Regions from separate parts of the Bradyrhizobium centrosematis genome, predicted to be linked through region 2. Evidence: riboswitches for the same ligand, from Rfam matches in the RefSeq annotation. Region 2 holds a riboswitch; each other region holds the start of a gene.

Region 1 (7,714 bases), 2.4 Mb from region 2:
GCGATCTGGACCAGGGCAATGCGAGGCTGCTCAGGCAGGTCGAGGCCAAGGACATGGTCGAGGCCCGCGGCACGCTCGAACAGCTCGACACCCTGCGTGATGCGTTCAACCAGAAGGTCGATGCGATCCGCGCCGACATGCTGACGCAGGTCTTCTTCTCGACGGCGCAGGTGATCAGCCGCCAGCATCAGGCGATCGTCATTTCTGGCATCGTGACCTTGCTCGCGGCGATCGTCGGATTTGTGTTTGCGCTCCTGGTGTCCAGCGGCATCACGCGCCCGGTGCGGCTGCTGCTCGCCGGCACCCGCGAGGTCGAGGCGGGCCGCTTCGACAAGACCATCACCGTCTCCACACAGGACGAGATCGGCGAGCTCGCGGCGGCCTTCAACCGCATGACCGAGCAGCTCAGGCACAACGAGCGCATCCGCGAGACCTTCGGCCGCTACATCGATCCCAAGGTGGTGCAGGGGCTGATCGACCGGCCGGAGGTCGCGATCGACGGCGAGCGCCGGGTCATGACCATCATGTTCTGCGACATGAGCGGCTTCACCTCGATGAGCGAGGGCATGACCCCGCGCGGCCTCGTCAAGGTGATGAACCACTATTTCACTGTCATGTCCGCTCCGATCAGGAACAATCGCGGCATCATCGACAAGTATATCGGTGATGCCATCATGTCCTATTGGGGCCCGCCCTTTATCGCGGAGGACGAGCAGGCGCCGCTCGCGGGGCTCGCCGCCATCGAGATGACCGACCAGGTGCCCGCGCTCCAGAGGCAACTGCCGGACCTGCTCGGCATCCGCGCCATGCCGGCGCCATGCGATCTGCGGATCGGCATTGCCACCGGCGAGGTCCTGACCGGCAGCATCGGCTCGGAATTGATGATGAGCTTCACCGTGATGGGCGATGCCGTGAATCTCGCCTCGCGCCTGGAGGCCGCCAACAAGATCTACGGCACCCGCATCCTGGTCTCGCAGGCCACCGCGGAGGCGATCGGATCGCGGCTCGAGCTGCGCGAGATCGATCGCCTGGCGGTCGCGGGCCAGCGCGCGCCGCAGCCGATCTTCGAGGTGATGGCGAAAGCGGGTGCACTCACCGGCGCGCAAGCGAGCTTGCGCGCCCACTATGCCGAAGCGCTCGCCGCCTATCGCGCCCGGCGGTTCGATGCGGCGCGCGCGGCCTTCAACGCGGCGCTTGAAGCCGTCCCGGGCGATGGTCCCTCGCGCATGATGCTCGGCCGCATCGCGCAGTTCGAGACGAGCCCGCCGGACGAGGGATGGGATGGCGCCTGGCGGCTCGACAGCAAATAGGCCGCGCATCGGAAAAATTGATTGCACTCGATAACGATGTTCGCCGTGACCTATTTCCCGGGCTTAGGTTGGATGTCCTTGAGGCGTTTGATGGGGACACGCCGATGACAGACCTTCACGACAGGCTGGAACGGTTCGAGACGCTCACCGCCGAATGCGAGCTGATCGCCAAGCTCGCCACCGACAGCGCCAAGCGCGAGTTCTATCTGAAGCTTTCGGAGCAGTACCGTCAGCTGGCGGTGGACATGCGGCAGGCGATCGCGACCAAGGCTGCGGCCTGAGGCCGGCGGCAATCAATCCGTTCTTAATGTTTGGCGCGCATCCTTGACGGTACGCGAGCGTCGGTGATCGGCGCTCGCGGTGGGAAGACCGGGGTTCGTTGCGGTGCAGCGCGTCCCGTGAGCGTCATTGTGCCGTGCCTGACAGGGCAATCCCATGCGCCTCGTTGCAGTGATTATATTTGCGCTCATGACGGCGGCCTGCGATCAGGAGCAGGACATCACCGGCTCGACGACGCCCGCCTGCCCGATGCGGAACTACAGTTACAATCCCCGCGACCTGAACCAGTGCGTCAGTGCCTGCAAATCCTGTGATCGCGGTACCACGGTCACCTGCACGACCTCCTGCACCCTCAAGGGCGCGCGCTGAGCGCACGCCTGCTGTCTTGCAAAGGGCGCAACCGCGCAACTGGCGGTGCTCGGGCACCGGAACGATTCACTTGGATTAATCATTGGAGGAGCGGGCAGGACGCGGAGTCCGATGGAAATGGGTATGCTGGATCCCGGTCGATTTCTGGTGTCGTGCTCGCATTGCGATGCGTGGCCGATGGCGGCCAATGTGAAGCGGTCGAGCTGGTCGGCGTCCCCGCACGAGGTCCGCTTCGTCTGCACACGCTGCCGCCGCGAGGAAACCGCGATCGTCTCGGCCTCCGGCGAATTGACCCCGATCAAGCGCGTCGATGTTCCGCCGCGCGATGTCGCCGTCGCCTGGGCCCAGGCCCAGCGTTTGCGAGGGCGGGGCTGAACGGCGGCTCGCTTCGTCTTCTCCGCATGCAATTTGGCCTCGCCGTCTTCCTGGCGGGCTCCGGCCGGCCAGAACTTTTCCTTGGCACGACCGGTCGATTGACTCTCCGGCGCAACGACACGTAAATGATCGGCGACGGTTCTCCTCATGGAGATCAAAAGGGAATGTGGTGCGGGATCGTCCCAACGCCGGGATTTGTCTCAACGCCACGGCTGCCCCCGCAACTGTAAGCGGTGAATCTTTCGTCCTGTGCCACTGGGAATCTCGGTCCTGGGAAGGCGACGTTAAGGTCATGACCCGCGAGCCAGGAGACCTGCCGTCAGCCGTGGTCACACGCGAAGATGTCGGTCGGGGAGTACAGGCATTAGCTGCACCGGAGCAACCGATTGCTCTGCCGTGAAGCCTCGTTCGCTGTGACGTGCCACTGACGTCATACCGAGGTTACAATCGTGTCCCGTCTCGTCCCTGCCGCCTGGCGTCTCAGCGCCGGCCTGTTCGCGTCCGTCTCCCTCCATTCGCTCAGTCCATCCTCGGCCTTCGCCCAGCAGGCGCTCGCCGAGCAGTTGCCGCCGATCGAAGTGAGCAAGACTGACGATCAGAACCGCACGCGTGCCAGGGCGACAGGTGACGGCGAGGCGACGAGACACCGGGCAACCGCGCGTGTCGCGCCGGCAGGAAGTGGCGCCGGCTCAACTGGCGCTGAAGCCGTGGCCAGCAACGGCGGTATCGTCGGGGCCACCACGACGGTCGTCACGGCCGCGGATATCGCGCATTCGCCATCGCAGACGCTGGCCGAGATCATCGCGACGCAGACCCCCGGAGCCCAGATCACGACGTTCTATGGCGGCCCGATCGGCGCCAAGACCAGCGTGGACCTGCGCGGCTTCGGCGCCTTTGCCACCGCCAACACGCTGGTGCTGGTCAACGGCCGGCGGCTGAACGACGTCGACATGGCGCAGGTGGACCTCTCCACCATCCCGCTCAATTCCATCGAACGTATCGAGATCACACGCGGCAACTCCGGTGCGGTGCTCTACGGCGACAACGCTGTCGGCGGCGTGATCAACATCGTCACGAAGACTGGCGTCGGAGGGCCGCCCGCGTCCGCGCGCATCGAAGCGGGTTTCGGCTCATTCAACACAGGGCTCGGCAACGTCTCGACCTCGGTCAATTCCGGTCCGTGGTCGACCTCGTTCTACGGCAATGCCGTCAGGACCGATGGCTATCGCGACAACAATCGCTACGCCCAGCAGAACGGCATCGGCAATCTCAATTATACCACGCCCGGTCTGACCGCGTTTCTCACTGTCGCCGGCGACAATCAGGAGCTGCGACTGCCGGGCGGCCGCACCGTCGATCCCTCCATCGGCCTCGACGAGCTCACCACCAACCGGAGAGGAACCAGCACGCCGTTCAACTACGCCAACCAGCAAGGCTTTAGCGCGACAGCGGGCTTCACCAAGACCCTGATCAACGGCGTCGATCTGATCGTCGATGGCGGCGTGCGCGACAAGAAACAGCAGAGTGCGTTCTTCTCCAGCCCGACGCCGGTTCCGGCCTTCTTCACGTCGACTTACGTCGATTCCAATCTGACCAATTGGTCGATCACGCCGCGGCTCAGCGTGAAGAGCCTGCTGCTCGGCATGCCGTCGCAGCTCCTCACCGGCATCGACTATTACGATGCTAGCTTTCAGCAGAACCGCGGCGCGGGGCAGGGGTTCGCCGCCTGGCACAATTACGACCTCAGGCAGCAGACGGTCGCGGGCTATTTCCAGCACACAATGGGTGTGGCGCCCATCACCGACATCTCCTATGGCGCGCGGGTGCAGACCGTCAGTCTTGCAGCACGCGACCGTTTCGCCCCGGCCGCGCCATTCAACGCCGACATCGGCGCGCTGCCGCTGACGAGCAACGAGACCCAATATGCGCTGCATCTTGGAGCCGAGCATCGCTTCAATGACACGGTCGCGCTGTTCGGCCGCGCCGCGCGCGCTTTCCGCACGCCTGATGTCGACGAGCGCTTGTCCTCGGGTCCGTCCTTCGATCCCTTGACCTTCGCCGCGATCCCGCAAACCTTTCAGCTCAAGACCCAGACCTCTTGGGATATCGAGGGCGGCCTGCGCATCGAAGGCGGCGGGCTGCAGCTGCAGAGCAGTCTCTATCTGATGGAGCTCACCAACGAGATCCATTTCAGCCCGGTCCTGTTCTACAACACTAATCTTGATCCGACCCGGCGCTACGGTTCGGAGACCAGCCTGTCCTATCGAGTCAGCGACGCTCTGCTGTTGCGCTCCGGCATGGCCTATACGCGGGCGGTTTTCCGCGAAGGCATCTGGGCGGGCAACGACGTGCCGCTGGTATCGCGCTACACGGCGAGTGCCGGCGTCACCTGGAACATCTGGCAGAATTATCTGGTGCTCGATGCCACTGTGCGCTTCTGGAGCGAGCGGCGCGTGGACAACGATCAGGCGAGCACCCAGAAGCCAATCCCTGCCAATGGCACGATCGACCTCAAGCTCGGCGGCCAGGTTGAGCGCTACTTCTGGTCACTTAGCGTCAACAATGTGCTGAATGCGCTCTATTACGACTACGCCATCGCGAGCACCTTCACCGATGGCCGATTCAGCGCCTATCCGTTGCCCGGACGCACCTATCTGCTCAAGGTCGGCGCAACGTTCTGACCTCTGACATCCAAAGCAGAAGGAAATCACCCATGTGCCCTGACGTCGTGGCTCGCAGTATCCAGCCGTCTCACGGCGGCCGTTCTGGGCTTCACCCAGTCGCGCCGCGCCTTGCACCGATGTTCTGCTTGGCGCTTCTGACGGCGTCATGCACGCTCGCAAGCTTCGCGTTCGCCTGCGCAACGCCGTTCGCGGCCTTCGCCGTCGTCGCCGCGGCGATGCTGCCGCTGCGCACGGCGCTGCGCGTCGTTGCCGGCGCCTGGCTCGTGAATCAGGGCATCGATTTCGGCGTGCTGCATTATCCCGTTGACGCCAGCAGCATCGCCTGGGGCTTCGTCATCGGCGTGGCCGCGCTGCTGGCGACCGCGGCCTCGTCGATGGTGATTGGCCTCCTGTCGCAGGGCCGCACGCTGCTGCTGCTGCTCGCGATCGCGCTCGTCGTCGCCTATGGGACCTACGAGCTCGCGCTGCTCGCCGGGACGCCGCTGCTTGGCGGCGAGGGCGCCTTCACGGCCGAGATCGTGATGCGCATCGGATTGACCTGCGCGGTCTGGCTCGCCGGCCTCGTCGCCGTCTGCGAGATCGTCCGTCTGGTCGGTCCGGCCAGGCACAAAGGAGCGATGTCAGCCTGAGCCGTGCAATTGAAGCTGGCAGAGGGCCGACTCACTTGCGTGCATCTCCTCCAAGCTGAATCTCAGGCGCGCGCCACGCATCGTGAAATCTGAGGTTGTGAGCTGTCATCTTCTTGATGGTATCTTGGTAGCTCCACCCGTGTCTTCCCGGTAACGATTGTGATGTCTCCGCAACACTCGGTTCCGATTTAACCGTCATCACTGGTGGTTCGCATCGCCGCCGCTTTTTGGCCACAGCCGAACATGAATAAAATCACTCTAATGTTTTAAGGGCAGCGGCGGTCCTCGAGGCGACGGAAAAATCCCAAGGTCGATTCAAATCTTGGCTCTGATTTTTCGGGTCTGAAAGGGTCGACCGAGGAAACTGGTTTGCGATGGACGCGAAGACCGACATCAAGCAGAGGCTGCCGAGCCGTCACGTGACGGAAGGTCCTGCGCGCGCGCCGCACCGGTCGTATTTCTACGCCATGGGTCTGACCACCGAGCAGATCCACCAGCCTTTCGTCGGCGTCGCCTCGTGCTGGAATGAAGCCGCTCCCTGCAACATCGCTTTGATGCGCCAGGCGCAAGCGGTGAAGAAGGGCGTGGCGTCGGCCGGCGGCACCCCGCGCGAGTTCTGCACCATCACCGTGACCGACGGCATCGCCATGGGGCACGACGGCATGCGCTCCTCGCTGCCGTCGCGCGAATGCATCGCCGATTCCGTCGAGCTCACTGTTCGCGGCCATGCCTATGACGCCCTGGTCGGGCTCGCCGGCTGCGACAAGTCGTTGCCCGGCATGATGATGGCGATGGTCCGTCTCAACGTGCCCTCGATCTTCATCTATGGCGGCTCGATCCTGCCCGGCAATTTCCGCGGACAGCAGGTCACCGTGCAGGACATGTTCGAGGCCGTCGGCAAGCACTCGGTCGGCGCCATGTCGGACGAGGACCTGGACGAGATCGAGCGCGTGGCATGCCCCTCGGCCGGCGCCTGCGGCGCGCAGTTCACCGCCAACACCATGGCGACCGTCTCCGAGGCGATCGGTCTCGCGTTGCCTTACTCGGCCGGTGCCCCGGCACCGTATGAAATCCGCGATGCCTTCTGCATGACAGCGGGCGAGAAGGTGATGGACTTGATCGCGTCCAACATTCGGCCGCGCGACATCGTGACCCGCAAGGCGCTCGAGAACGCGGCTGCCGTGGTCGCCGCCTCCGGCGGCTCCACCAATGCTGCGCTGCACCTGCCGGCGATCGCGCACGAGGCCGGCATCAAGTTCGACCTGTTCGACGTCGCCGAAATCTTCAAAAAGACACCATATGTCGCGGATTTGAAGCCGGGCGGCCGTTATGTCGCCAAAGACATGTTTGAAGTAGGTGGCATACCGCTTCTGATGAAGACGCTGCTCGACAACGGCTTCCTGCACGGTGATTGCCTTACCGTCACGGGCCGCACGATCGCCGAAAACCTCAAGAGCGTGAATTGGAATCCGCACCAGGACGTGGTGCACCCGGCGGACAAGCCCATCACCGTGACAGGCGGTGTGGTCGGTCTGAAGGGCAATTTGGCGCCAGAAGGTGCGATCGTGAAAGTCGCGGGAATGTCCAACCTCCAGTTCACCGGTCCGGCCAGGTGCTTCGACCGTGAGGAGGATGCTTTCGAGGCGGTCCAGAAGCGCACCTACCGCGAAGGCGAAGTCATCGTGATCCGCTACGAGGGGCCGAAGGGTGGTCCCGGCATGCGGGAAATGCTCCAGACCACCGCGGCGCTGACCGGCCAGGGCATGGGCGGCAAGATCGCGCTCATCACCGATGGCCGCTTCTCCGGCGCCACCCGCGGCTTCTGCATCGGCCATGTCGGGCCGGAAGCCGCCGTCGGCGGCCCGATCGGGCTGCTCGAGGACGGCGACATCATCGAGATCGATGCGGTCGCCGGTACCCTTAACGTAAAATTGAGCGACGCCGAGCTCGCCCAGCGCAAGACCAAATGGAGCGCTCGCGCGACTAACCACACGTCGGGTGCGCTCTGGAAATATGCTCAGCAGGTTGGACCAGCGGTCGGGGGGGCAGTGACCCATCCGGGCGGCGC
Region 2 (7,714 bases):
GGATCGTAGCCTCCACCTTGCACAGCAATTGGCGTATCTTAGAGGCAGAGTTGCCTTTCCCTCGCGCCCGATCGAACGTCAGCTATTCTCGCTCGCACGGCGAGGCGTCAAGGTCGTTTGTCCGAGATTGTATCTTACCCGGCCCCTCCAGGACCGGGTATTCCTATTGTCAATGGCCTGCTTCCATTCTGTGGAGAGCACAAATGATCACGACCTAACCTTATCGAGACCGGACAGGGCTCAGATCAATGGTTTTGCGTATCGTACGCAGCGCGTAATTCGCGGGCGGCAGCAACCATATTGGCCAGCGCAGGCCGCACTTCCTCCCACTTGCGAGTTTTTAAGCCACAGTCCGGATTGACCCAGAGCTGCGATTTCTGCAGATGCGCTTGAGCCAATACCATCAGATTCATTATTTCGTTCGTCTCGGGAACGCGTGGAGAGTGAATGTCGTACACACCCGGTCCGATCTGATTCGGGTATCTGTACTTTCTGAACGCGTCCAGTAGCTCCATTTTTGAACGCGACGTCTCGATCGAAATCACGTCCGCGTCCATTGCAGCGATGGCCCCAATAATGTCGTTAAACTCAGAGTAGCACATGTGTGTATGGATTTGCGTTTGATCGCCAACCCCGGACGAGCAGATGCGGAAGCACTCTCCGGCCCAATCGAGATATGCGTTCCACGCCGATCTGCGTAATGGTAATCCTTCGCGGAGCGCGGCTTCGTCGATCTGGATTATGGCCGCACCGGCCTCCTCGAGATCGCGAACTTCGTCGCGGATTGCGAGCGCAAGCTGACGACAGACCTCGCTTCTGGGGAGATCATCGCGAACAAACGACCAATTCAGGATCGTCACTGGTCCGGTCAACATCGCCTTCATCGGCTTCCTGGTTAATGACTGCGCGTAGCGCCACCACTCGACGGTGATCGGCTTCGGCCGCAGCACATCGCCAAACAGGATCGGAGGCCTGACGCAGCGCGAGCCATAGGATTGCACCCATCCGTTCTTGGTCGACGCGAAGCCTGCGAGTTGTTCGCTAAAGTACTGAACCATGTCATTGCGCTCAAATTCGCCGTGCACGAGGACATCAAGTCCGATATCGTCCTGCCAACGAACAGTGCGGGCTATCTCCTCCTTGAGGAAGCTGTCGTATTTTTCGTTGCTCATGGTGCCTCGCGCATGCGATGCGCGCGCACTGCGGACCTCTGCGGTCTGCGGAAACGAGCCGATCGTCGTCGTGGGGAAAGCTGGTAGCCCGAAGCGTCCCTTTTGGATCTCAGAACGAATGGCAAATGGGTTGGCGCGCCGACGCATGGTCTGGTCGATCGCCCTCATTCGGACGGCGACATTGGCATCATGGACCTTCGACGAACTGCGGCGGGTAACCGCAGCGCTTTCCGAATCGGCCAGAGCTTGCCCGACATCGTGGTCACCAGCGAGTACCCGCGCCAGGATGGCAAGCTCTCGCATCTTCTGAACCGAGAAGGCAAGCCAACTTTTGACGTCAGAAGCAAGCCCGGTCTCCAGTTCAACGTCGATCGGGACGTGAAGCAACGAGCAGGATGGAGCGAGCTGTACACGATCTTTACCCAGCTTAGCAATCGCGGGCTCCAGCCTCTGGCGGAGCGCGGACAAATTCGACTTCCATACATTCCGGCCGTCGATGATACCGAGCGACAAGACGAGATCAGCTCGGCTGCTAGCAATGACCTGATCCAATAGTTCTGGCGCTCGAACCAGATCGACGTGCAGACCGGAGACTGGAAGGCTTAGGGCAGTATTCAGATTGTCGCCCAGGGCGCCGAAATAGCTTGCAACCATGATCTTGATAGCCGGTCCCTCGTTCGCGAACTGGCGATAGGCATGTTGCAAAGCTTTTCGCGCCGTTTCGTCCAGGTCAAGGGCCAAGCAAGGCTCGTCAAACTGAACCCAACCTGCCCCTCGTTGGGCTAATTCATGGAGAACGTCGATGTAGACCGATATCAGATCATCCAATAGGGAGAGGGGCTGGAACGCGCGATCGACACTTTTGCCGAGCTTTAGGAATGTGACCGGCCCGATAAGTACGGGCCGGGTCTGAAACCCGAGAGCCTTTGCTTCTTCGTACTCCTCTACCGGTTTACGAGAGCACAATCTGAACGTCTGTCCCTTGTAGAACTCTGGAACCATGTAGTGGTAGTTGGTATCGAACCATTTGGTCATCTCCTGCGCGGGTAAGGCAGCTCCCCGCCTCTCCTGATCGACGCTCCTACCCCGGTCGTCGCATTGCGTTCCGCGGGCCATAGCGAAGTAGGTTTTAAGGGAAACGGACTCTCCTTTCGAAGCGTAGATTTCTGGGATCGCGCCTACCATGACACTCGTGTCGAGCACGTGATCATACAACGAGAAGTCATTCGACGGAATGATCGTAATGCCTATCGACTTTTGGCGAGCCCAGTTCGCAGCGCGCAGGCCTGATGCGTCCTCCTGCAATTGCTGTTCGCTGATCTTCCCGGCCCAATATTTTTCGAGAGCGAATTTTAGCTCTCGCCTTGGACCGATGCGAGGCGTACCGAGCGTAGCAACTGGAAGCGAGAGGAGCGACATAGCTTTAACCCCTGTTGGAGACGAGGCCATGGCGGACGCAGGCAGAGCAAGTCGCGCGTGCGACAGCTGCTTGGCGTACCACCGGGACACCTCGCCCGTGGACCGATATATATTGTCGGGGCAGGTCTCCTGGCTTGCTGGTCATCGCTGCTGTCCAGCCTTCCCGAATCCGTCCAGGCTTCAGTGGCATTATTGGACAGTGGCTCGCCGCTCACAGTTGCGGGGACAGCGCCGGCATTTGCACCGGCTTCCCTCTTAGCTCCGGCTCCAACAGGAACCGGAGAACCTCGACGGTTTGGATTATCGGTTGGTGAGGTTTGCCGTCAACCTCCCAGATCATGTAGCAAACTATTTTGCGATCACTGATAAGCGAACGGCCCTAGCATCTCAATGATTAGCGCCATCTCGAGAGCTCTCTGATGAGAGATGTCGCTCTCGGAGGTCGCATATCAAAGATCTCGCAATTACATCGGAGCCAAATGGGCGGAGCTGTGCGCTAGACGATGAAGAGGACAAGGCAGCCTTCGCGACAAAGGCAATCGCCGCCTCGAGCAGAATGCCCTCGGCTTCTGGTGGAGCAAGTCGCCCCGTACCTCCATCGGGCAACTGTTCGCAGCCAAAGGGTCCGCATTGAATGGGCGGAGGCGCTCAGTATGGGCACTATAGTCAGCAAGCAGATTGATTGCGGCAGGCCGCGACCTCACCGGCCGACTTGGCTTCAGGTCGCTGGCCATCACGAAGATCGACCAAGAACACGATACCGAAACAAACGCTTCAACGGTGGCAGACGGACCCCAGACTTCAATCTGATACTGCGTCCGAGGCTTCATCTCTTGCGGTGGATATCCGACGCGGGACGAGCGTGCGCCAGCTCGAGCCGTTACACCGAATGAAAGCATCGAAACGTGTGCGCGTCGTAAAGGCGACACGCAGACATAAAGCCGGCACAGCTTTCCACCTATGACCTGGCACGAAGAATGCTAGCCCTCAGCACGCCCAGACTGCTCCTGCTGGGCACGTCCAGCCCAGCTTGACGCTGTGGCTGACAGGGAAGTTAGCGGCGCGCCACATAGGGCCGCGCGTGCTTGCGTGGAACAACCTCGCGTCGTCGCTAACTTTCTTGTGCCTACTCAGAGCAAGTCAAGGTCACCCGCGGCCGACGACTCCGGATGAACTGGGATATGCCACTCCTATGAAAAGAGAATTTGCAAGATACCTGCTATGGCTTTTTCTAGGTGCGCCTCTCCTCTGCCTCGCTTGGCCGACCGCGATGGGCCGTGGTATTCGTTCCGTCGACAGCCCTATTATCGAAAGATTCAAATCAACGTGGCGGGCGCAAGATGGTGAGACGCTCGAACAGGTCATCTCCAATGTCTCGAAAGTGGCACAGTTCGTCCCTCAAATGTGGGGTGTCGCTGAACTTGGTGACAACGACTTTGTTTTCGTCGCATGGACGAGGCACCGGAACAACAAATCGGACGAACAGTACGTTATCACCTGGAAGATTACGCCTGATGGCACGACTGAACTTGCGTCACTCTATGCAAAGCCGATGGAATTAGGTTGGCGGGCGCTGGCGCTCTCGTTGATCGCAAGTGAAGTCGCGAACGGCGAAAGAAACGCAAACTTCCGCTTTCTCCATGATCCGGCCAACTTCAACTTTGTGACCACCCCAAGAGGCCGGCTCGGCGATCTTCTTCAGCAAGGCGGATGTACTGTCGTTGACCCTGTTGGAGTAGACTATTTACCAAAGAGGAGTGACAAGCTGACCCAGAAAGGTGATCTTTGGCGCGTTCTGCTATTAGTCAACTGTAAGCCCCCAGGGTCGCGTCACTTCACACACAACGATGTCATCGCTTTTGAGAAAGGCCAAGGAAGGGATTGGGAGCCACAATCCAGTTTTGCAAAACGTATCGCGACATTTCCGCCCGATTCCTGGTTCGAGCCTACCGAATTGAAGGGAGAGGAAAAGCTTGGTGGGCGGCGGCCAGAGTAAACGGTCTTCGAAACATCGCGCCGAACTGCTGCACTTTCGAACGCGGGCAGCAGCTGTGATCGTCAACGCATTCGCAGATCACGATGCATCGTCAGCACCGCAGCTCGGGCTGCAGCCTTGGCCCTGTCTTCACAAAGGTCGGGAAGCAAGTCTTCAATCTTTGCATCGAGCACACCTTGGCGGCGTGGCTTGTGAGCTGCGGTCTGCCCGGTCAGCACCGTCCGTGGCTCCCCATGCTCCCAAGGCTCAGCCCATGCATCCTTAACTGGAGGGACGTAGAGATACGTTCGTCTCCGGGGCCGATCCGGCGCGCTTAGCACATCAACTGACTGAGCACCAACTCAGGAGCGCGAGATCATTGGCGTCGAGCTGGCACTAGACAATTATGGCTGAAAGGCGTCGGTGGAAAGGTTGCCAAGAACGGGACACTAAAGTTCCGAGGGCCGGCCTTCAACTGCGCAGGACACCAGCTCTTTAGCTCTGCTCCCGCCGCCCTAGCACCGTCTCGCCTTGCGATCTCGGCGCTCAGTCGGCCATCCACTTCAAGCCCATAAGAGGAGACTGGTCGGTCCCGAACGGCTGCGCCCATAGCATTGCCCTTTTTGTGGTGAGGTCTCTGAAAATGCTGAGTCACTTGAATCGGCCAAACCGCAGCAGAGCGACCTTCCCGGCTGATGCAAAGGCGCTTGTTGCACTGAAGCGCCCGAAGCAAAATTCCATCGGGAACGGCTCTAATTGTGGCGCGTCGCTGCCGTCGTCCGCAATGCTAGACTGCATTACAGAAATTAGGACAGATTTTCATCGTCGCCGACCGGAATCGCCGGAAGTCAGTTGCTTTCCGATGTACTTCGTCACAAGCCATCGCCACATTGCGCCTCCACCTGTCTTCACCATGACGCTGCTTACCCGCCATCATTTGGAGGACCGAGCGTAGCGTTCTGAGCTACAAATTTGTCTGGGATCGACAGTTCAGCGTCGAGCCCAAAGATTTCCTCCTCAGGTCTCGAGAAGGTCGCGTGCGATTCCAGTGAGAGAGTTGCATCTTCGTATTTGCCGCACGGGCTGCGGAAAAAATCGCTTGATCCTTACGCAGCGTCAGGTCGTAATTTCCAGATCACGCTAGAGTATCTTAAACCCACATGTCTGAATGAGCTGGCGGATTAAGGCTGTCGTGCGGTTGAGCAGTCGACTCCATCGGAACGATACTTTGCGAGACATGGATCAGGAGCAAAACGTAACGCGTGATGGACCACCGAGGGATCATGTTCGCACTTCTCGCTCTCATCACACATCCGGTCTGCGGCGCGACACTCAGTGGCGTTCCGCGTATCCTTGACGGCAATACGATCGAGATCGAGAGAACCAACATTCGGCTCTCGGGGATCGAAGCTCCTGAAACAGATCAGATTTGCCTCGACGCCCAAGGTCGGAAATGGGCCTGCGGCATAGCTGCCCGCGACGAGCTTATCAAGCATTCGAATGGGCGATCGTGGGATTGTCGTACTCAAAAAGCCGACGAGTATGGGCGAGCTCTGGGCAGCTGTTTCATCGAAGGCGAAGATGTGAACGTTTGGATGGTACGTGCGGGTTGGGCATTGTCGGCCGCCGCGTCTCACCACACTTACGTCATTTTTGAATTAGTTGCGAGCACAACCTATGCGGGGCTGTGGTCCGGAGTGTTCATTGCGCCCGGGGACTTGCGCGGCCGCAACTGGAGCACGGTTGTCATCGGCGCGAGGACCGTTCCGGTCGATGATCAGCAAATTCTGCTGGGATCCCTTCTGCGATCGGAACCGCCATCCCCCGAGTGCCGGATAAAGGGAATTCTTGCGCGCGACGAGCGCATTTATCACCTTCCAGGGGAAGCCGGTTACGAGCAACTCGATATGACAAGCAAACGCGGCGAGCGTTGGCTCTGTAGCGAAGCTGAGGCCGAAGCCCTCGGGTGGCGGAAGGCCGCGCCATGAGCCGACCCATGCACGCTGGCCGCTCTCCAAACATGTGCCTTCTATCGAAGTTTGCGCCTTCGCGTCGGTCGCTGTTGCTATTTGCAGGTTCGGCACTTCTGCGGCAGTTCGGTAATGGCATTGTCGAAGTCAAGGAAGTAAAGGGCCAGCCAACCCAGCCAACACCAGACAACCTGCTCTTGCCGGGTGCTGCCCTAGCGCGGCTGCTGAAGGGGAACGATCGGTACGTTCGGGGCGAACCACGGGCGGATGATTTCAAGCGCGAGCGCCCAGTCTTACTGGGAGGCCAAAATCCATATGCGGCGGTTTTGACCTGCGCCGACTCTCGCGTGGCGCCCGAACGCGTCTTCGATAGCGGACCAGGCGACTTGTTCGTCTGCCGCGTCGCCGGCAACTTTGCTGGCGACGGTACGCTCGATATGGAATATGCAGTCTCAGTCTTGAACACGCCGCTGATAGTTGTACTCGGCCACGATCATTGCGGTACGATCGACGACACGATCAGGTCACTCCATCAAGATAAGCCGACGCACGGCCAAATTTCATGCCTGGTCAATTCACTTGCGCCCGCCGTGACAGCATCTCTCGGGAACGAGGTCGACGCATTCGCCGAAGCAACGCGACGGAATGTGATCGACAACGTCAACAAGCTAAAATCGTCCGGTCCGATTCTGAATGCTGCAGTCGCACAGAACCGACTGAAGGTCGTGGGGGCCCTGTATCGGATCGAAACTGGCAAGGTCGATATTGTGAACTGACGCCAATACCTCGCATTCACAGCAAGTCACCGCAGTCTGATACAGCACATTGGTGCTGTACCGCCTTGTTGTTCTGTGTTTTTACAAGGACTGTGCCGGATACCATTCGCTCTATAACTGCTTTCGCTGCCAGACCCCTCGGTATGCGTGGCCTCTTAGCTTTCCTCCTGTTCTATATGCTGATGTTGGCAAGGTTGAGCCGCAACCACGATAATGATGGTTCCGCGGCGAATTGCAACGAAACACGTTGCGGCATTGAACTCAATGACTCGCGATAGTCTCGAGAGCTTTGGGGGCCTCAGCTTTGAGAATGATTTTGAATCCGACCGGCGGTCGTCGAGATCCGTGCTCGTCCCTTTTTCCCGTTAAGCAACGACATTTACGTCTGAATGCAGACACGGA
Region 3 (7,714 bases), 1.3 Mb from region 2:
GGGCTTGAGCAGCACCGGGTTCATGTCGGTGTGCGGCTCGGCGCCGGCGGCCAGCGCCTGCAATGCCTGCGCGCGGCCGATCTCGCCGCCATCGATCGTGACGGCCGCGTTGTTGGACATGTTCTGCGGCTTGAATGGAAGCACGCGCAAGCTCCGCCGCGTGAAGGCTCGGGCGAGGCCGGCGACGATGAGCGATTTGCCCACGTCCGAGCCGGCCCCCTGGATCATCAGCGCGCGTGCCATCGAATTCAGAACTCGACGCCGGCCTGCGCCTTGATGCCGGAGCGGAAGGGGTGCTTGACCAGCGTCATCTCGGTGACGAGATCGGCGATCTCGATCAGCTCGTCCTTGGCGTTGCGACCGGTGAGCACGACGTGAGTCATCGGCGGCTTCGAGCTCGTCAGGAACTCGACGATTTCGGCGATGTCGAGATAGTCGTAGCGGAGCGCGATGTTGATCTCGTCGAGCACGACCATGCGCAAATTCGCATCGGAGATCAGCTCCTTGGCCTTCTCCCAGCCGGCGCGCGCGGCGGCGATGTCGCGGGCGCGGTCCTGAGTCTCCCAGGTGAAACCTTCGCCCATTGCGTGGAACTGGCAGAGCTCGCCGAAATGGCCGGTGAGCAGGCGCCGCTCGCCGGTGTCCCACGCGCCCTTGATGAACTGCACCACCGCGCAGGGGAAGCCGTGGGCGACGCAGCGGACGATCATGCCGAAAGCCGAGGAGGACTTACCCTTGCCGGCGCCGGTGTGGACGATAATGAGGCCCTTCTCACCGCTCTTGGTCGCCATGATCTTATCGCGGGCGGCCTTCTTCTTCGCCATCTTCTGGGCGTGCCTGATGTCGGTATTCTCGGCTATTTGGGTATCCGGTTCAGAGGTCATGGGACCCGGTCCTTCGGCTTGACAAGAGGCGGCCACCGGCAAATGGTGGCCCGGCGTTGGTTCCTGTCCTATGACAGGCGAAGAGGGAATGCGATAGGGTCCGAATCGGCAAGATTTGGGTCCAAAATGCAGCCGCCCCCGCGACCGTGACCGGAGAGATGCCCGAAGCCACTGATTCCTTCTGGAATCGGGAAGGCGGGGATCGAAGGGCAAGACCCTGCTCCGCAAGCCGGGAGACCTGCCAGCGCGGACGAGTTTTGGACCGGCGGACGGGGTGTTCCGCGACGGGGAAACGGGCCTTCCGAAGAATGGTCCGTGTGCCTCATCGCCTCCCGCTGTTATCTGGAAGAGGCGATGACCGTCACACTTCACGTCTGCATCACCTGCCGTGCCGGCCAGACGCTTGGCGAGGGCGAGACGACGCCCGGCAAGCGCCTGCACGGCGCGATCCTCGAGGCCGGCGTGCCCGACGGCGTCAAATTGGTTCCCGTGGAGTGCCTGTCGGCCTGCAGCCAGGGCTGCTCGGTGGCGCTGAGCGCGCCCGGCCGCTGGTCCTATGTCTACGGCCGCTTGTCGGATGCGAATGCGCACGACGTGGTCGCGGGCGCTGCGGCCTATGCGGCCGCACCCGACGGGATCGTGCCCTGGCGCAGCCGTCCTGAAATTTTCCGCAAGCAGTCGCTTGCACGCATTCCCCCAATTCCCGCCTTGCCGGAGGCCGCCGAATGAACTCGCTCGCAAAAGTCCCGGTCACGGTGGTCACCGGTTTCCTCGGCTCCGGCAAGACGACGCTGATCCAGCATCTGCTCAGCAACGCCGGCGGCAAGAAGCTCGCCGTGCTCGTCAACGAGTTCGGCAGCGAGGGCGTCGACGGCGAGATCCTGAAATCCTGCGCCGATGCGAACTGCCCCGAGGAGAATATCGTCGAGCTCGCCAATGGCTGCATCTGCTGCACCGTTGCCGATGATTTCATTCCGACGATGGAGCGGCTGCTGGCGCGACCGGTGCGGCCCGATCACATCCTGATCGAGACCTCGGGATTGGCATTGCCGAAGCCGCTCTTGAAGGCGTTCGATTGGCCGGAAATTCGCTCGCGCATCACGGTCGATGGCGTGATCGCGCTGGCCGATGCCGAGGCCGTGGCGGCGGGCCGCTTCGCGCCCGACCCGGACGCCGTCGAGGCGCAGCGCGCGGCAGACGACAATCTCGATCATGAGACGCCGCTGTCCGAAGTGTTCGAGGATCAGATCGCCTGCGCCGATATCGTGCTGCTGACCAAGGCCGACCTTGCCGGCGCCGCCGGCATCGAAGCAGCCAAGGCGGCGATCACCGCCGAGATGCCGCGTCGCGTGCCGATGCTGCCCGTCACCGAGGGCGCGATCGACGCGCGCGTCATCCTCGGGCTCGGCGCTGCCGCCGAGAATGATCTCGCCGCGCGCCCTTCGCATCATGACGGCGAGGAGGAGCATGAGCACGACGATTTCGCCTCGGTCGTGATCGATCTTCCGGAGGTCGCCGATATCGACGCGCTGGTCGCATCCGTGCAGCGTCTTGCGCGCGAGCAGAACGTGCTGCGCGCCAAGGGCTATATCGCGGTCGCGGGCAAGCCGATGCGACTATTGTTGCAGGCCGTCGGCGAGCGCGTGCGCCATCAGTTCGACAAGCCCTGGGGCGCAGGGCACAGGCAGTCGAAGCTCGTCGTGATCGGCGAGCACGGCGATATCGATGAAGCAGCGATCAGGTCAGGACTAGGCATCTGATGCACGTCGTCTTCCGCGAGAGCCGCGGTCTGGAGGAGACCGCGACGCCAAGGGACATCGGCCAGGACCCGGCCGATCTCGTGGTGCTCTCGTATTCGGATTCCGACCTGGCGGCGTTCGCGGCCGGCTGGCGGCGTGGCCGCGGCAGTCTGCCGTCGCTGCGGCTCGCCAATCTCGCGGAGCTGCGCCATCCGCTGTCGGTCGACACCTATGTCGAGCGCACGCTGTCGCAGGCGCGTGGCATTTTGGTGCGCTTGATCGGCGGGGAGTCTTACTGGACGTATGGGCTTGCGGCCCTGCAGCAGCTTGCCAAGGACCGGGGCATCGTGCTCGCCGTGCTGCCGGCCGACGGCCGCGATGACGCGCGGCTCGATCAATATTCGACGTTGCCTGTCTCGACGCTGCGGCGGCTCAAGGTGCTCTGCGATGCCGGCGGACCAGTCGCGGCGCAGGCGGCGATCGCGCAGCTCGCGCTGGCTTCGGGCCTCTACGCAGGTCCCGTCATCGGCGAGATGAGCGTGCCCGAGAGGGGCTTTTACGATCCTGCGCGCGGCGTCATCGCCGGGCCGGAGACCGGCGAGGGCAGGCCCCGCGCGCTGGTGACGTTCTATCGCTCCTATCTCACCGCCGCCGACACCGGCCCGGTCGACGCGCTGATCGCCGCGCTGCGCGACAAGGGCTTTGACGCCTACGGCGCGTTCGTCACCTCGCTGAAGGCCGCAGGCGTCGCCGATTGGCTGCGCGCGCATCTGGCGCAACATCCTCCGGCCGTGATCGTCAATGCGACGGCGTTCTCGGCCCTCGGCTACGACGGCACGACGCCGTTCGATGCTGCGCCTTGCCCCGTGTTTCAGGTCGCGCTCTCCACGGCGCGCCGCGAGGACTGGGCGACCTCGCTGCGGGGTCTGTCGCCCGGGGATCTTGCGATGCATGTGGTGCTGCCCGAGGTCGACGGCCGGCTGTTCGCGGGCGTGGTGAGTTTCAAATCGGTCGCGATGCGTGATCCGGATCTGCAATTTTCGCATCTGGCCCACACGCCCGACGAGGAGCGCGTGAGGGCTGTTGCTGCGCGCGCCCTGGCCTGGCGGCGCCTCGCAGAAAAGCCGGCCGGCGAGAAGCGGCTGGCTATCGTGCTCTCGAACTATCCGGGCCGTCCGCACCAGATCGCGCACGCGGTCGGGCTCGATGCACTGGCTTCAGTGGAGGCTCTGGTATCCGATCTCGGTGAGACCGGTTTCGATCTCGCGCCAGTGCATGCTCTCGGTGAAACGCTGCTCAGGCAGAATTTGACCTGGAGCGTTGCCGATTACCGCGCGGCGCTCTCGCGCCTGCCGCAGTCCCTGCAGGACGATCTCGCGCAGGCCTGGGGGGCGCCCGAGAGCGATCCGGCTTGCCGCGATGGCGCGTTTCAATTCGCTGCCATCGCGTGCGGCAAGTCGGTCATTGCGGTCCAGCCGGAGCGTGGCGATGCTGCCACGCGCGATGCCGATTATCACGATCTCGCCCGCACGCCGCGCCACGCCTATGTCGCGTTCTATCTCTGGCTCCGGCAGCAGGGGTGTGACGCCATGGTGCATATGGGCGCGCACGGCACGCTGGAATGGCTGCCCGGAAAGTCGGTTGCGTTGTCGTCCGCCTGCTGGCCGGAGGCCCTGATCGGCGATCTCCCCGTCATCTATCCCTTCATCGTCAACGATCCCGGCGAGGCCGCGCAGGCGAAACGGCGCATCGGCGCGGTTACGATCGGCCATCTTCCGCCGCCACTCGCGCAATCCGCGGTGCCGGAGAGATTGCGGCGGCTCGAACGGCTGCTCGACGAATATTCGACCGCCGATGGTCTCGATCCCGCACGCCGTCAGCGGCTGATTGCCGCGATCCGCGACGAGGCGCGCGCGGCAGGTCTCGAAGACGACCTCGGTCTCGACGCCGCGGCGGCACCGGCCGAAGCGATTCCGCGCATCGACCGCTTTGTCTGCGATCTCAAGGAAAGCCAGTTCGGCGATGGGCTGCACGTGTTCGGTCGCGGCGCCTGCGGCGAGGCGGAGCGCGATGCGCTGCGGGCCGCGCTCGCCGGCAGGCGCGTCGCACCGGGGCCGGCGGGCTCGCCCTATCGCGGCCGCACCGACGTGTTGCCGACCGGGCGCAATCTCTTCGCGGTCGATCCGCGCGCGGTGCCGACACCATCGGCGCATGCGCAGGGGATAAAGCTCGCAGAGGAGCTGCTGCGCCGTCATTTGCAGGATCACGGCGATTGGCCGAAGGGCCTCGTCGTCGACCTCTGGGGCTCGGCGACGATGCGCACGGCCGGCGAGGAGTTCGCGATGGCGCTGCATCTGGCTGGCCTCGCGCCGCGCTGGGATCACGCGTCCGGCCGGGTCACCGGCTACGACATCATCGCGCCGGCCGAGCTCGGCCGGCCCCGCATCGACGTGACGCTGCGGGTATCGGGCCTGTTCCGCGACGTCTTCTCAGGCCTTGCGCAATTGTTCGAGGCCGCCTCCGAGGCGCTTGCGGGCCGCGAAGACGAGGGCGAGGAGAATCCATACCGCCACCGCGCCTCGCGCGTGTTCGCGCCGCGTCCCGGACAATACGGCGTCGGCCTGTCGGCGATCCCCGATGCCTTCACGCCGGAGACGCGCGAGGCCGCCGGCGAAGCCTGGCTGTCGGCCTCGTCCTGGACGTTCTCGGCTGCCGGCGAGATGCAGCACGATCGCGCCGGCATCGAACAGCGCCTCGCTGCGGCCGATGCCTTCGTCCACGCCCAGGACCTGCCCGAAACCGATCTGCTGCTCGCCGCCGATTATGCCGCGCATGAAGCCGGCGTTGCGGCGGCAGCGGCGCATCTCGGCGCGACGGGACCATCGCTCTATCACCTCGACACGACGCGCCCCGAGCAGCCGCGCGCACGCTCGCTGACGGAAGAAATCTCGCGCGTTGTCCGCGCACGCGCGGCCAATCCGGACTGGATCGCCGGCATGATGCGGCACGGTTTTCGCGGGGCGGCCGAGATCACCGCGACCTTGGAGCACATGGCGGCCTTCGCCCATCTCGCCGGCGCCGTGCCGCCGCATCTGTTCGATCTCTACTACGAGGCGACGCTCGGCAATGACGACGTTCGCGCCTTCATGGCGCGTGAAAATCCGTCGGCGCTCGCCGCGATGCAAACCTGCTTTGCGCGCCTGCATGATGCCGCGCTCTGGCAAACGCGCCGCAATTCGATCGCGGCAGCGCTCCGGGAGGCCTCATGAACACGGCCACGGTCAAGGGCTGGTGTCCCGGCGCGCTGCGCCCGATGCCGTCGGGCGACGGGCTCGTGGTGCGCGTGCGTCCGTTCGGCGGGCGGCTTGAAGCCGCACAAATCGCCGGACTTGCCGAACTCGCCGGGCGACACGGCAATGGTCTGATCGATGTGACGAGCCGCGCCAATCTCCAGATCCGGGGCGTCAGCGAGCAAAGCCACCTGGCGCTGCTCGACGGCCTTGCGCAGCTCGCGCTGCTCGACCCCGACGCCGATATCGAAGCCCGGCGCAACATCCTGGTGACGCCGTTCTGGAGCGGCGGCGACGAAACGCAGTCGCTCGCCGCCGAGCTGGAGGAGGGGCTTGCCGATAGCGGCCTCGCGCTTCCCACCAAGTTCGGCTTCGCCATTGACGATGGACGATCGCGGGTGCTGGCGGGCGATTCCGCCGACATTCGTATCGAGCGCGACCGCGAGGGCCGTCTCCTGGTGCGGGCCGACGGTGCACCGCTCGGCCGCTCCGTCGCGCGCGGCGAGGCCGTGAGCACGGCGCTGGCGCTCGCGAGCTGGTTCCTGGTCTCCGGCGGCGCGAGGAGCGGGCGCGGGCGGATGGCCGCCCACATCGCCTCCGGCGCGGCATTGCCTGCATCGCTGCGCGGCGAGACCGAGCCTGCGCCGGTGATGGCCGCCTCGCGGCCCGGGCACTATCCGCAAGGCGCGATGGTCGGCGTCGCGTTCGGGCAGATGCTGCACACGACGCTCGGCCAATTCGCCGGTTGTGGTCACGCGCTGCGGATGACGCCGTGGCGGATGGTGCTGAGCGAGGGCAAGCGGGAGATGCCGAGCGGGGCCGGTCTCATCACCGAGCCGTTCGATCCCGCGCTGCGCGTCATCGCCTGCAGCGGCGCGCCGCGCTGCCGCGAAGCCCATGCCGATACGCGTGCCCTCGCTGCAGCGCTCGCCCCGCGCATCGCCGCCGACGCGCGGCTCCACGTCTCCGGCTGCGGCAAAGGCTGCGCCCATTCCGGCACGGCCGCCGTTACGCTGGTTGCGACGCGCGCCGGCTTCGATCTCATCCGTGACGGCTCGACGCGTGACGAGCCGGTCCTGCGCGGCCTCAACGGCGCCGACATCGTCAGCGATCCCTCGATCCTCGTCGGAGGGAACTGATGCCGCACGCTTATGAGACCGATGGCGCGGCGATCTATCGGCAATCCTTCGCCACCATCCGGGCCGAGGCCGATCTTGCGCGCTTCACGCCGGACGAGGAGCAGGTGGTGGTGCGGATGATCCACGCGGCCGGCATGGTCGGCCTGGAGGCGCATATCCGCTTCACGCCAGGTATGGCGATTACCGCGCGCGCGGCCTTGCAGAAGGGCGCGCCGATCCTGTGCGACGCGCGCATGGTCTCCGAAGGCATTACGCGCGCAAGATTGCCCGCCGCCAATGCCGTGATCTGCACGCTCGGTGAGGCCGCCGTGCCCGCCCTGGCGCAATCCATGCACAACACCCGGTCGGCCGCGGCACTCGAGCTGTGGCGGCCGCATCTGGGCGGCGCGATCGTCGCGATCGGCAACGCGCCGACCGCGCTGTTTCATCTGCTCAACATGCTGGAGGACCCAAACTGTCCGCGGCCGGCGGCAATCATCGGCTGTCCCGTCGGCTTCGTCGGCGCAGCCGAATCCAAGGCCGCGCTGATGGCCGATCCGCCGGCGCCGGCGCTGACGGTCGAGGGCCGCCTTGGCGGATCGGCGATCACCGTTGCCGCAGTGAACGCACTGGCGAGCCGGAGCGAATAGCAATGGGACGCATCATCTGTTGCGGTCTCGGCC

The links. A riboswitch is a leader RNA that binds a small molecule or an ion and turns the genes downstream of it on or off. The one in region 2 is predicted to bind cobalamin.
Region 1: it holds a riboswitch for cobalamin, as region 2 does, so the genes downstream of both, P6U31_RS17980 (TonB-dependent receptor) here and metE (5-methyltetrahydropteroyltriglutamate--homocysteine S-methyltransferase) in region 2, are expected to answer to the same signal.
Region 3: it holds a riboswitch for cobalamin, as region 2 does, so the genes downstream of both, P6U31_RS23330 (DUF1636 family protein) here and metE (5-methyltetrahydropteroyltriglutamate--homocysteine S-methyltransferase) in region 2, are expected to answer to the same signal.

The regions. Positions count from the first base shown of each region.
Region 1 covers NZ_CP120703.1:3,725,837-3,733,550, forward strand. Annotated here, with positions in the region: gene P6U31_RS17960 (adenylate/guanylate cyclase domain-containing protein) at 1-1,310, shown strand, start outside; gene P6U31_RS17965 (hypothetical protein) at 1,415-1,591, shown strand; gene P6U31_RS17970 (hypothetical protein) at 1,746-1,958, shown strand; gene P6U31_RS17975 (hypothetical protein) at 2,082-2,333, shown strand; cobalamin riboswitch at 2,453-2,669, shown strand; gene P6U31_RS17980 (TonB-dependent receptor) at 2,783-5,014, shown strand; gene P6U31_RS17985 (hypothetical protein) at 5,047-5,646, shown strand; gene ilvD (dihydroxy-acid dehydratase) at 6,021-7,714, shown strand, end outside.
Region 2 covers NZ_CP120703.1:6,131,712-6,139,425, forward strand. Annotated here, with positions in the region: gene metE (5-methyltetrahydropteroyltriglutamate--homocysteine S-methyltransferase) at 246-2,591, opposite strand; cobalamin riboswitch at 2,693-2,896, opposite strand; gene P6U31_RS29225 (nodulate formation efficiency C protein) at 3,784-4,587, shown strand; gene P6U31_RS29230 (thermonuclease family protein) at 5,850-6,554, shown strand; gene P6U31_RS29235 (carbonic anhydrase) at 6,563-7,312, shown strand.
Region 3 covers NZ_CP120703.1:4,840,398-4,848,111, reverse strand. Annotated here, with positions in the region: gene P6U31_RS23340 (cobyric acid synthase) at 1-243, opposite strand, end outside; gene cobO (cob(I)yrinic acid a,c-diamide adenosyltransferase) at 249-884, opposite strand; cobalamin riboswitch at 925-1,145, shown strand; gene P6U31_RS23330 (DUF1636 family protein) at 1,239-1,613, shown strand; gene cobW (cobalamin biosynthesis protein CobW) at 1,610-2,644, shown strand; gene cobN (cobaltochelatase subunit CobN) at 2,644-5,892, shown strand; gene cobG (precorrin-3B synthase) at 5,889-7,052, shown strand; gene P6U31_RS23310 (precorrin-8X methylmutase) at 7,052-7,681, shown strand; gene P6U31_RS23305 (precorrin-2 C(20)-methyltransferase) at 7,684-7,714, shown strand, end outside.